2 regions of the Pseudomonas sp. LBUM1664 genome follow, and region 1 is predicted to be linked to the other one. Evidence: predicted binding sites of a transcription regulator. Region 1 holds the regulator's gene; the other holds the start of a gene.
What was found. The regulator sigma-54, encoded in region 1, starts transcription at its own class of promoters, with help from an activator protein. The targets are predictions, from matches to a motif close to ANTGGCATNNANNTTGCTNT.
Positions count from the first base shown of each region.

Region 1 (4,985 bases):
AATTCCGGTTTCCAATAAGGGTTGGGCAGGCAGCGCACATCGAACACCAGGTCGGCGTCTACCGGCATGCCACGCTTGAAACCGAACGACTCCACCAGGAACGCCGTGCCCGGCTCCGGCTGGTTCAGCAGGCGCAACTTGATGGTGTCGCGCAACTGATACAGGTTCAGGTTCGTGGTGTTGACCTTCAGGTCCGCCAGGTCGGCGATCGGACTCAGCAGCTGGCTTTCGTCATGGATGGCTTCGGCCAGGGAGCGGCTGGCGTTGCTCAGCGGGTGGCGCCGGCGGGTTTCGGAAAAGCGCTTGAGCAGTGTCTCTTCATCGGCATCCAGGTACAGCACATCGCACTGGATATGCCGGTTGCGCACTTCCTCGAGCAGTTCAGGAAACCGCGACAGATGGCTCGGCAGGTTGCGTGCATCGATGGACACCGCCACCAAGGGTTGCGCCAGTTCGGTGTGGATCAGGGCGCGCTCGGCCAGTTCCGGCAGCAGGCCGGCTGGCAGGTTGTCGATGCAATAGTAGCCGCTGTCCTCAAGCACATTGAGGGCGGTGCTTTTACCGGAGCCGGAGCGGCCACTGACGATGATCATGCGCATGTTAATGACCGCTCTGCTCGTCCAGGACTACCTGATACAAGGCCTGGTTGCTCGGTGCGCTGCGCAGTTTTTCGCGTACTTCCTTGCGGTCCAGCATGCTGGCGATCTGGCGCAGCAGCTCAAGGTGCGCATCGGTCGCCGCTTCCGGAACCAGCAGTACAAACAGCAGGTCGACCGGTGCGCCGTCGATGGCGTCGAAATCTATGGCGGCTTCAAGGTGCAACAGCGCGCTGATTGGCGCGGTACAACCTTTGAGGCGGCAGTGAGGGATGGCGATGCCGTTGCCAAAACCGGTGGAACCGAGTTTTTCACGGGCGATCAAGGCCTCGAAGACGTCCTGCCTTTTCAGGTCCGGCACTTCGCGGCCGATCAGGTCGGCGATTTGTTCTAGGGCTTTCTTTTTACTGCCACCCGGCACGTTCACCAGGGAACGGCCGGGGGTCAGGATGGATTCTAGTCGGATCATGGATTGGGGGGGTTAACGACCGGTTGCGCCCTGAAGGAGGCTTTGGGTCTTTTCCTTATGCTTTTTGAGTTGGCGATCCAGCTTGTCGGTCAGCAGGTCAATTGCGGCGTACATGTCGGTGTGCTCCGCGTTGGCGACCACTTCTCCGCCGGGGATATGCAGCGTGGCTTCGATTTTCTGCAGCAGCTTCTCGACGTTCATCGTGACTTGCACGTTGGTGATCTTGTCGAAATGCCTTTCTAATCGGTCGAGTTTTTCGCCGATGTAGGTGCGCAGGGGCTCGGTCACTTCCAGTTGGTGTCCACTGATGTTGACTTGCATACAGCTTCTCCTTCGTTGCCAGTGCATAAAGCGGCAGGCAGAAATACCTGCCACTGGAACGCTGTGGCGTGGCCTGTTACATCAACCGCTTGCGTTCGCTCGAAGGTGCGATCCCTAAGGATTCGCGGTATTTGGCGACGGTACGGCGGGCCACCTGAATGCCTTGTGCCTCCAGTAAACCAGCGATCTTGCTGTCACTCAACGGCTTTTTCTGATTTTCCGCCGCTACCAGTTTTTTGATGATCGCGCGGATGGCCGTGGACGAGCATTCACCGCCTTCGGAGGTGCTGACGTGGCTGGAGAAAAAGTATTTCAATTCATAGATGCCCCGAGGGGTATGCATGAATTTCTGGGTGGTCACCCGCGAAATCGTCGACTCGTGCATGCCAACCGCCTCGGCGATGTCATGCAGGACCAACGGTTTCATCGCTTCGTCGCCGTACTCCAGGAAGCCGCGCTGATGCTCGACGATCTGGGTGGCTACTTTCATCAAGGTTTCGTTGCGACTTTGCAGGCTCTTGATGAACCAGCGCGCTTCCTGCAACTGGTTGCGCATGAAGGTGTTGTCGGCGCTGGTGTCAGCGCGCCTTACAAAGCCTGCGTACTGGGCGTTGACCCGCAGCTTGGGCACCGATTCCTGGTTCAGTTCCACCAGCCAGCGATCGTTGTGCTTGCGCACGATCACGTCGGGCACCACGTATTCGGGTTCGGTGGACTCGATCTGCGAGCCCGGGCGCGGGTTGAGGCTCTGGACCAGTTCGATCACCTGGCGCAGTTCATCTTCCTTGAGCTTCATGCGCCGCATCAGTTGGCTGTAGTCGCGACCACCCAGCAGGTCGATGTAATCGGTGACCAGCCGCTTGGCTTCGGCCAGCCAAGGCGTCTTGGCGGATAACTGGCGCAGTTGCAGCAGCAGGCACTCGCCCAGGTTACGGGCGCCGATGCCGGCCGGCTCGAATTGCTGAATGCGGTGCAGGACGGCTTCGATCTCGTCCAGTTCGATGTCCAGCTCGGGGTCGAAGGCTTCGAGGATTTCTTCGAGCGTTTCGTCCAGGTAGCCCTGATTATTGATGCAATCGATCAGGGTCACGGCGATCAGGCGATCGGTGTCGGACATCGGCGACAGGTTCAGCTGCCACAGCAGATGGCTTTGCAGGCTCTCGCCAGCGGAGGTGCGGGTGGTGAAGTCCCACTCGTCGTCATCGCCGCTTGGCAGGCTGCTGGCGCTGGTCTGGTAGACGTCTTCCCAGGCCGTGTCCACCGGCAGGTCATTGGGGATGCGTTCGTTCCATTCGCCATCCTCAAGGTTATCCACCGTCGGGGCGGCTTCCTGGTAGGACGGTTCCGGGATTTCGGTACTGGTTTTTTGCTCGACGTTGTCGGCCAGCGGATCGGTGTTGTCGAAGTCGTCGCCTTCTTCCTGGCGTTCGAGCATCGGATTGGACTCCAGGGCCTCCTGGATTTCCTGTTGCAGGTCCAGGGTCGACAATTGGAGCAGGCGGATGGCCTGTTGCAGCTGCGGTGTCATCGTCAGCTGCTGGCCCATTCTCAAGACTAGCGATGGTTTCATGGCTGGGGCTTAACACCTTAATTCGCCGGCGCACATGCGCCATCCACTACAGGGCGCCGAAGCGCCAAACATAAGCAAATTATATGCCTGAAACTGGAGTGTTTGCCTAGGGCGTCGCCGTAATAAAATTAAACGACGCCCGGGCGATTCGCCAGACACTTTGTGCTTACAGGCGGAACTCATGGCCCAGATACACTTCCTTGACCAGTTCATTGGCCAGGATGGTGGCGGAGTCGCCTTCGGCGATCAGCTGGCCGTCATTGACGATATAGGCGGTTTCACAGATATCCAGCGTCTCACGCACGTTGTGGTCGGTGATCAGCACGCCGATCCCCTTGGCCTTGAGGTGGTGGATGATCTGCTTGATGTCGCCCACCGAGATCGGATCCACACCGGCGAACGGTTCGTCGAGCAGGATGAATTTCGGTGCGGTGGCCAGGGCGCGGGCAATTTCCACGCGTCGCCGTTCGCCACCGGACAGGCTCATACCCAGGTTGTCGCGAATGTGGTTGATGTGGAATTCCTGCAACAGGCTTTCCAGCTCCTGGCGGCGGCCAGCCTTGTCGAGCTCCTTGCGGGTCTCGAGGATCGCCATGATGTTGTCGGCAACCGACAGTTTGCGGAAGATCGACGCTTCTTGCGGCAGATAGCCGATACCGGCCTTTGCCCGGCCGTGCATCGGCTGGTGGCTGACGTCCAGGTCGTCGATCAGCACGCGACCCTGATCGGCCTGGACCAGGCCGACGATCATGTAGAAGCAGGTAGTCTTGCCCGCGCCGTTGGGGCCGAGCAGGCCGACGATCTGGCCGCTGTCGATGGACAGGCTGACGTCACGTACGACTTGACGGCTCTTGTAGCTCTTGGCCAGGTGCTGAGCTTTCAGAGTTGCCATTACTGGGCCTTCTGCTCGGTTTTCTTTTTAGGCTGGATCACCATGTCGATCCGTGGGCGCTGCTCGGTCACCTTGTTACCCGTGGCACGACCGGCGCTGGCCAGTTTTTTGTTCGTGTCGTAGACGATTTTCTCGCCTTGGGTGGTGTTGCCGTCTTTGTCGATGACCTTGGCGCGGTCGATCAGTACAACGCGATCTTGGGAAGCGTGATACTGGATAGTCACCCCGTAGCCCTGCACGGGCTTGGTGTCGCCCGCGGTTTGCATCTGCTCGAAATAGGCCAGGTTGCCCACCGAGGTCACCACGTCGATATCGCCGGTCGGGGTGCGAGTGATGGTCACGGTATTGCCGGTGACCTTCATCGTGCCTTGGGTGATGATCACATCGCCTTTATAGGTGGCTACACCGTTCTTGTCGTCCAGCTGAGCGTCGTCGGCCTGGATACGGATAGGTTGGTCGCGGTCGTTGGGAAGGGCCCAGGCGCTCGCGCTTCCCAGTGCTGCGCCCAGACTGAGCAAAATAGGGAGGGTTTTAGCGAGCTTCATACTGTCCTCTTACGTTCGATAGCAGGTGTATCCTGCTTTCCTTCAAATACGCTTTCATTCCCGTGCCGGTCGATACACCACCGGCGCCGTCGATTCTAACGGGTTGCTCGGTCTGCGCATATTCTTGCTGTGGGAAGACTGTCATACGACTACTGGTAATGATGGTCGTACGGTTTTTCTCATCGGTTCGAGCGATGCGTACCGAGTCGATCAGTTCCACTTCGGTGCCGCCGGAATTGACTTCGGCGCGCACGCTCTGCACATGCCACGGGAACTCGGTGCCGCGGAACATGTTCAGGTCCGGTGTGGTGACCAGCGTGATGTCGGTGGCCTTTACGTGGTCGACCTTGTCCGATGTCATCTCATACTGCACTTTGCCATCGGGCAGGTATTGCAGGGTATGCGTGTTGGTCGCGTACCAGTCGATATTCTCTTCAACCTTGGCAGCAGGCTGGTCGAGAAAGCGTTCCGGGCTGATGTTCCAGTAGCCCACCGCCGCGAAAATCGCTGCGATACAGCCGAACACCACAATGGTGCGAATCTTCTTGCTCAGCATAAATGGCTCACAGGTACGCGGCGTTGGCCGCTTCGA
Region 1 is NZ_CP166791.1:5,298,758-5,303,742, reverse strand. Features, by position in the region: gene rapZ (RNase adapter RapZ) at 1-599, opposite strand, end outside; gene ptsN (PTS IIA-like nitrogen regulatory protein PtsN) at 601-1,065, opposite strand; gene hpf (ribosome hibernation-promoting factor, HPF/YfiA family) at 1,078-1,386, opposite strand; gene ACA047_RS24790 (RNA polymerase factor sigma-54) at 1,463-2,956, opposite strand; gene lptB (LPS export ABC transporter ATP-binding protein) at 3,123-3,848, opposite strand; gene lptA (lipopolysaccharide transport periplasmic protein LptA) at 3,848-4,393, opposite strand; gene lptC (LPS export ABC transporter periplasmic protein LptC) at 4,380-4,949, opposite strand; gene ACA047_RS24770 (KdsC family phosphatase) at 4,957-4,985, opposite strand, start outside.

Region 2 (4,985 bases), 660 kb from region 1:
TGCCGGATTGACGCAAGAGTTTGTCTACCAGGGTGGTCTTACCATGGTCAACGTGAGCAATGATGGCGATGTTGCGTAGATTTTCGATCACTTGTGTATCTCGATCAGAGGATTCGGTGTGCTGACAGGTCGTGGCAGCGATTTACAGTAGAGTCCGGCAAGCCGTTACAGCTTGTCGACGGCGTCGGGGGGCCGGTGACGCAGGCCACAGGCAAACAGCCCCGGGCACTTAGCTCGGTCGATAAACGCGCACATTGGCATGCCCCTCACTGAGCAAATGGTGGGCATGCAGGCGACTCATCACGCCTTTGTCGCAATACAGCAGGTACTGGCGAGTAGGCTCCAGTTCCTTGAAACGCGCGTTCACTGCATAGAACGGCATCGTTTGTACCTCGATGCCGGCAACACTCAGCGGGTCGTCTTCAGCGTCGTCCGGGTGACGGATGTCGATGATGATCTGACCGGCCAGCGCTTCGCCGACTTCTTCAATTTGTATGTCCTGGCCCAACTCGTCGATTACGCGATCGATTGGCACCAGCCTGGCGTTTTCGAGCGCACGCTCGAGCACCGCCATGTCGAATTCTTTCTCTTCATGCTCCACGCGCCCGCGCTTGGCGTGGGTCTTGGGGTTCACCGAGATGACCCCGCAGTATTCGGGCATGTGCTTGGCGAAGTCGGCGGTGCCGATTTCGTTGGCCTGGTCGATGATGTCCTGCTTGTGGCTGGCGATCAGTGGACGCAAGACCAGCTTCTCGGTCACGCAATCGATCACTGACAGGTTCGGCAGCGTCTGGCTCGACACCTGGGAGATCGCCTCACCGGTCACCAGCGCGTCGATTTGCAGGCGATCGGCAATTCGCGAAGCAGCGCGCAACATCATACGCTTCAAAATGACGCCCATATGACTGTTATCGACTTTGCCGAGAATCTCGCCCAGGACTTCTTCGAACGGCACACTCACAAATAACACGCGCTGGGAGCTGCCGTACTTCTTCCAGATGAAGTGCGCCACTTCCATCACGCCCAATTCATGGGCACGCCCGCCGAGGTTGAAAAAGCAGAAATGGCTCATCAGCCCGCGACGCATGATCTGGTAGGCGGCGACCGTGGAGTCGAAGCCGCCGGACATCAGCACCAACGTCTGCTCCAGCGAACCCAGCGGATAACCGCCGATGCTGTTGTGCTGGCTGTGGATCACGAACAGTCGCTGGTCGCGAATTTCGATGCGCACTTCGATTTGCGGGTCTTTCAACGAAATACCGGCGGCGCCGCACTGCTGGCGCAGTTGGCTGCCGACGTATTTTTCCACGTCCATCGAGCTGAACGGGTGCTTGCCGGCACGCTTGCAACGCACCGAAAAGATCTTGCCGGCCAGGGCATCGCCATAATGAAGCTTGCACTTGGCAAGGATGTCGTCGAAATCCCCCAGGGGGTATTCATCGACCTGCAGAAAATGCGCGATGCCGGGCATGCAGCTCAGGCGCTCGGTCATTTCCTTCAGGACTTTGGGTTCGCTGACGCGGGTTTCCAGTTCGAGGTTGTCCCACACGCCGTTCACCACCACCGCCGGGTCCAGATCACGGAGCACGGCACGGATGTTCTTGGCCAACTGGCGGATGAAACGCATCCGTACCGGGCGGCTCTTGATGGTGATCTCGGGGAAGACTTTTACGATTAGTTTCATGAAAACAGCGCGCGAACGGCCAGCCGAAAAAGGGGGGCGCGGATTATAGCGGAAATTGCTCAAGGTTTAACCAGTTAATGTGCAGCTGGTTTTTCATGCACCAAAAAAGGTCGTTCGCCTTCTGGCGCGCCACATTGCAGTGCGCAAATGTCCGCTAATCTGCTTTTTACGCCTTTAAAAGCGTGGGTTTGGTGCAAAAAACCCATGCTGGGGCACTGGCATGCAAATTGCTCCCTTGTGAGGCAGGTTGCCTTGGCAGAGTATTCGCGCCGGCATCACCCATATCTAAGGGCATTCCAATACCCGCCCGAAGCCACCCGGAGGACATATGTCGAAGTCGGTTCAACTCATCAAAGATCATGACGTCAAGTGGATTGATCTGCGCTTCACTGACACCAAAGGTACTCAACATCACGTGACCATGCCGGCCCGTGATGCGCTGGACGACGAATTCTTTGAAATCGGAAAAATGTTCGACGGTTCCTCCATCTCTGGCTGGAAAGGCATCGAAGCCTCCGACATGATCCTGATGCCGGACGACGAAACTGCCGTCCTGGACCCGTTCACCGAAGAGCCGACCCTGATCCTGGTCTGCGACATCATCGAACCGTCCACCATGCAAGGCTATGACCGCGACCCACGCGCCATCGCTCACCGCGCCGAGGAATACCTGAAGTCCACCGGTATCGGCGACACCGCTTTCTTCGGTCCAGAGCCTGAGTTCTTCATCTTCGACTCGGTCAAATTCAAGTCCGATATCTCCGGCTCCATGTTCAAGATCTTCTCCGAACAGGGTTCGTGGATGTCCGACCAGGACGTGGAAGGCGGTAACAAAGGCCACCGCCCAGGTATCAAAGGCGGTTACTTCCCGGTTCCTCCGTTCGACCACGACCACGAAATCCGTACCTCCATGTGCAACGCACTGGAAGAGATGGGCCAGACCGTCGAAGTTCACCACCACGAAGTGGCAACTGCCGGCCAGAACGAAATCGGCGTGAAATTCAACACGCTGGTCAAGAAGGCTGACGAAGTCCAGACCCTGAAGTACTGCGTACACAACGTTGCTGATGCATACGGTCGCACCGCGACCTTCATGCCTAAGCCTCTGTACGGCGACAATGGTTCGGGCATGCACGTTCACATGTCGATCTCCAAAGACGGCAAGAACACTTTCGCAGGCGAAGGCTATTCCGGTCTGTCGGACACCGCCCTGTACTTCATCGGCGGTATCATCAAGCACGGTAAGGCCCTGAACGGCTTCACCAACCCGTCGACCAACTCCTACAAGCGTCTGGTACCAGGCTTCGAAGCGCCGGTGATGCTGGCCTACTCGGCTCGCAACCGCTCCGCCTCGATCCGTATCCCTTACGTGAACAGCCCTAAAGCCCGCCGTATCGAAGCTCGCTTCCCGGATCCGGCTGCCAACCCGTACCTGGCCTTCGCTGCACTGATGATGGCCGGTCTGGACGGTATCCAGAACAAGATCCACCCTGGCGATGCCGCTGACAAAAACCTGTATGACCTGCCGCCTGAAGAGGCCAAGGAAATCCCACAGGTTTGTGGCAGCCTGAAAGAAGCCCTGGAAGAGCTGGACAAGGGCCGTGCGTTCCTGACCAAGGGCGGCGTATTCAGCGATGACTTCATCGACGCTTACATCGCACTGAAAAGCGAAGAAGAAATCAAGGTTCGCACCTTCGTACACCCACTGGAATATGAGCTGTACTACAGCTGCTGATCCGGTAGCGCTGCAACACGCGGCGTGAATAAAGAGAGGCCTCCTTCGGGAGGCCTTTTTTATGGGCGCAGGTTGCGTGCATGATGGCTCGCCGCTCCCCCATAGAAGACGAGACTGCCCATGACTTCCCGCTTCAAACTCTGCCTTGCCCTGTCTGCCGCGCTGCTGACTACCACCGCCGAGGCTGCCTCTGCTCCCGCCCCTGACGCCCTTACCCCGCTGCTTAACGCCATTGGCGAACGCCTGGCCCTCGCCGACCAAGTGGCGTTGAGCAAATGGGACAGTCATAAACCGGTAGAAGACCGTCAGCGCGAGCGTGAAGTCATTGCCGCCGCCGTCGCCCAGGCGCCGGCCTACAAGCTGCCTGGCGAAACCGTGGAAGCGTTTTTCGCCGCTCAGATAGAAGCCAACAAAATGGTGCAATACATCAACTTGTCCGACTGGACCCTGGCAGGCAAGGCCCCGGACCTTCCACGCCCTGACCTGGTGGGACAGATCCGCCCGCAACTCGACCGACTGCAAAAACGCCTGCTGCAACAACTGGCCGACTTCGCCCCCTACCGCACCGACCCGCAGTGCCCGCAATGGCTGGCCCAGGCCACCCACCACAACAAGCAGCACCCGGTGCACCGGCTCGCCCTGATCCGGGCGACCGCAGAGCTGTGCATCTTCACAAAATCCTGAGGCCCCCTACCTCTCCTTGTGGGAGCGAGCCTGCTCGCGATGAGGCCAGCACATTCAATATCTCGGTGACCGACACACCGCCATCGCGAGCAGGCTCGCTCCCACAGGGGCCTGGGGCGTCTTCGGGGTCGGGCAGGTCATGGCCCAACACACAACAACCTGGGCCAACCACCCTCCCTGGCCTATGCTGCAACCCAACACTTTCAGTTTGCGGTTGATTTTATGGGTCGTGGTTTTCCAGGAATGTTGTTGCTGCTATTGGCGCTGCCTGCCGTCGCGCAGATCTACAAGTACACCGACGCCGACGGCAACACCGCCTATAGCAACCAGCCGCCCGACGGCGTACCGGCTCAGGCGGTGGAGTTGCCGCCGCTCAACAGCGTCGAACGCCAGACCCCAGCCAGCCCGGAAGCGCCCCCGCCCCCTGCGGCCAGGGACGAGCCGCGTAATGCCTACGAGGTGCTGGAACTGACGGACATCCCCACCGAAGAGGCCCTGCGCGCCAACAACGGTACTTTCACCGTTGGCGTTCGGGCTCAACCGCGCCTGCAAAGTCCCCACCTGTTCAGGCTGCTGCTGGACGGCCAGCCCTACGGCCAGCCGACCAATGTACCGCGCCTGCAATTGGTCAATATCGACCGGGGCGAGCACAGCCTGGCGGTTCAAGTCATCAACGGAGAAGATCTTGTGCAACAGAGCGACACCTCGACCTTCACCGTGCAGCGGGTGCACCGTCCGTGATCCGTTGGCTGCTCGCAATGAGCCTGTCCCTGGCCGCGCTACCGGGAGTGGCGCAGGTCTATACCTACATCGACGCCCAAGGCAATCGCGTCTTCACCGATCAGCCGCGCCCCGGTAATGCGAAGAAAGTCCAACTGCCGC
Region 2 is NZ_CP166791.1:5,955,794-5,960,778, forward strand. Features, by position in the region: gene typA (translational GTPase TypA) at 1-91, opposite strand, end outside; gene thiI (tRNA uracil 4-sulfurtransferase ThiI) at 230-1,684, opposite strand; gene glnA (type I glutamate--ammonia ligase) at 2,013-3,419, shown strand; gene ACA047_RS27625 (chorismate mutase) at 3,540-4,103, shown strand; gene ACA047_RS27630 (DUF4124 domain-containing protein) at 4,326-4,844, shown strand; gene ACA047_RS27635 (DUF4124 domain-containing protein) at 4,841-4,985, shown strand, end outside.
Region 2: a site for sigma-54 is predicted at 1,899-1,918, ahead of glnA (type I glutamate--ammonia ligase). Genes of this name have one in related genera too.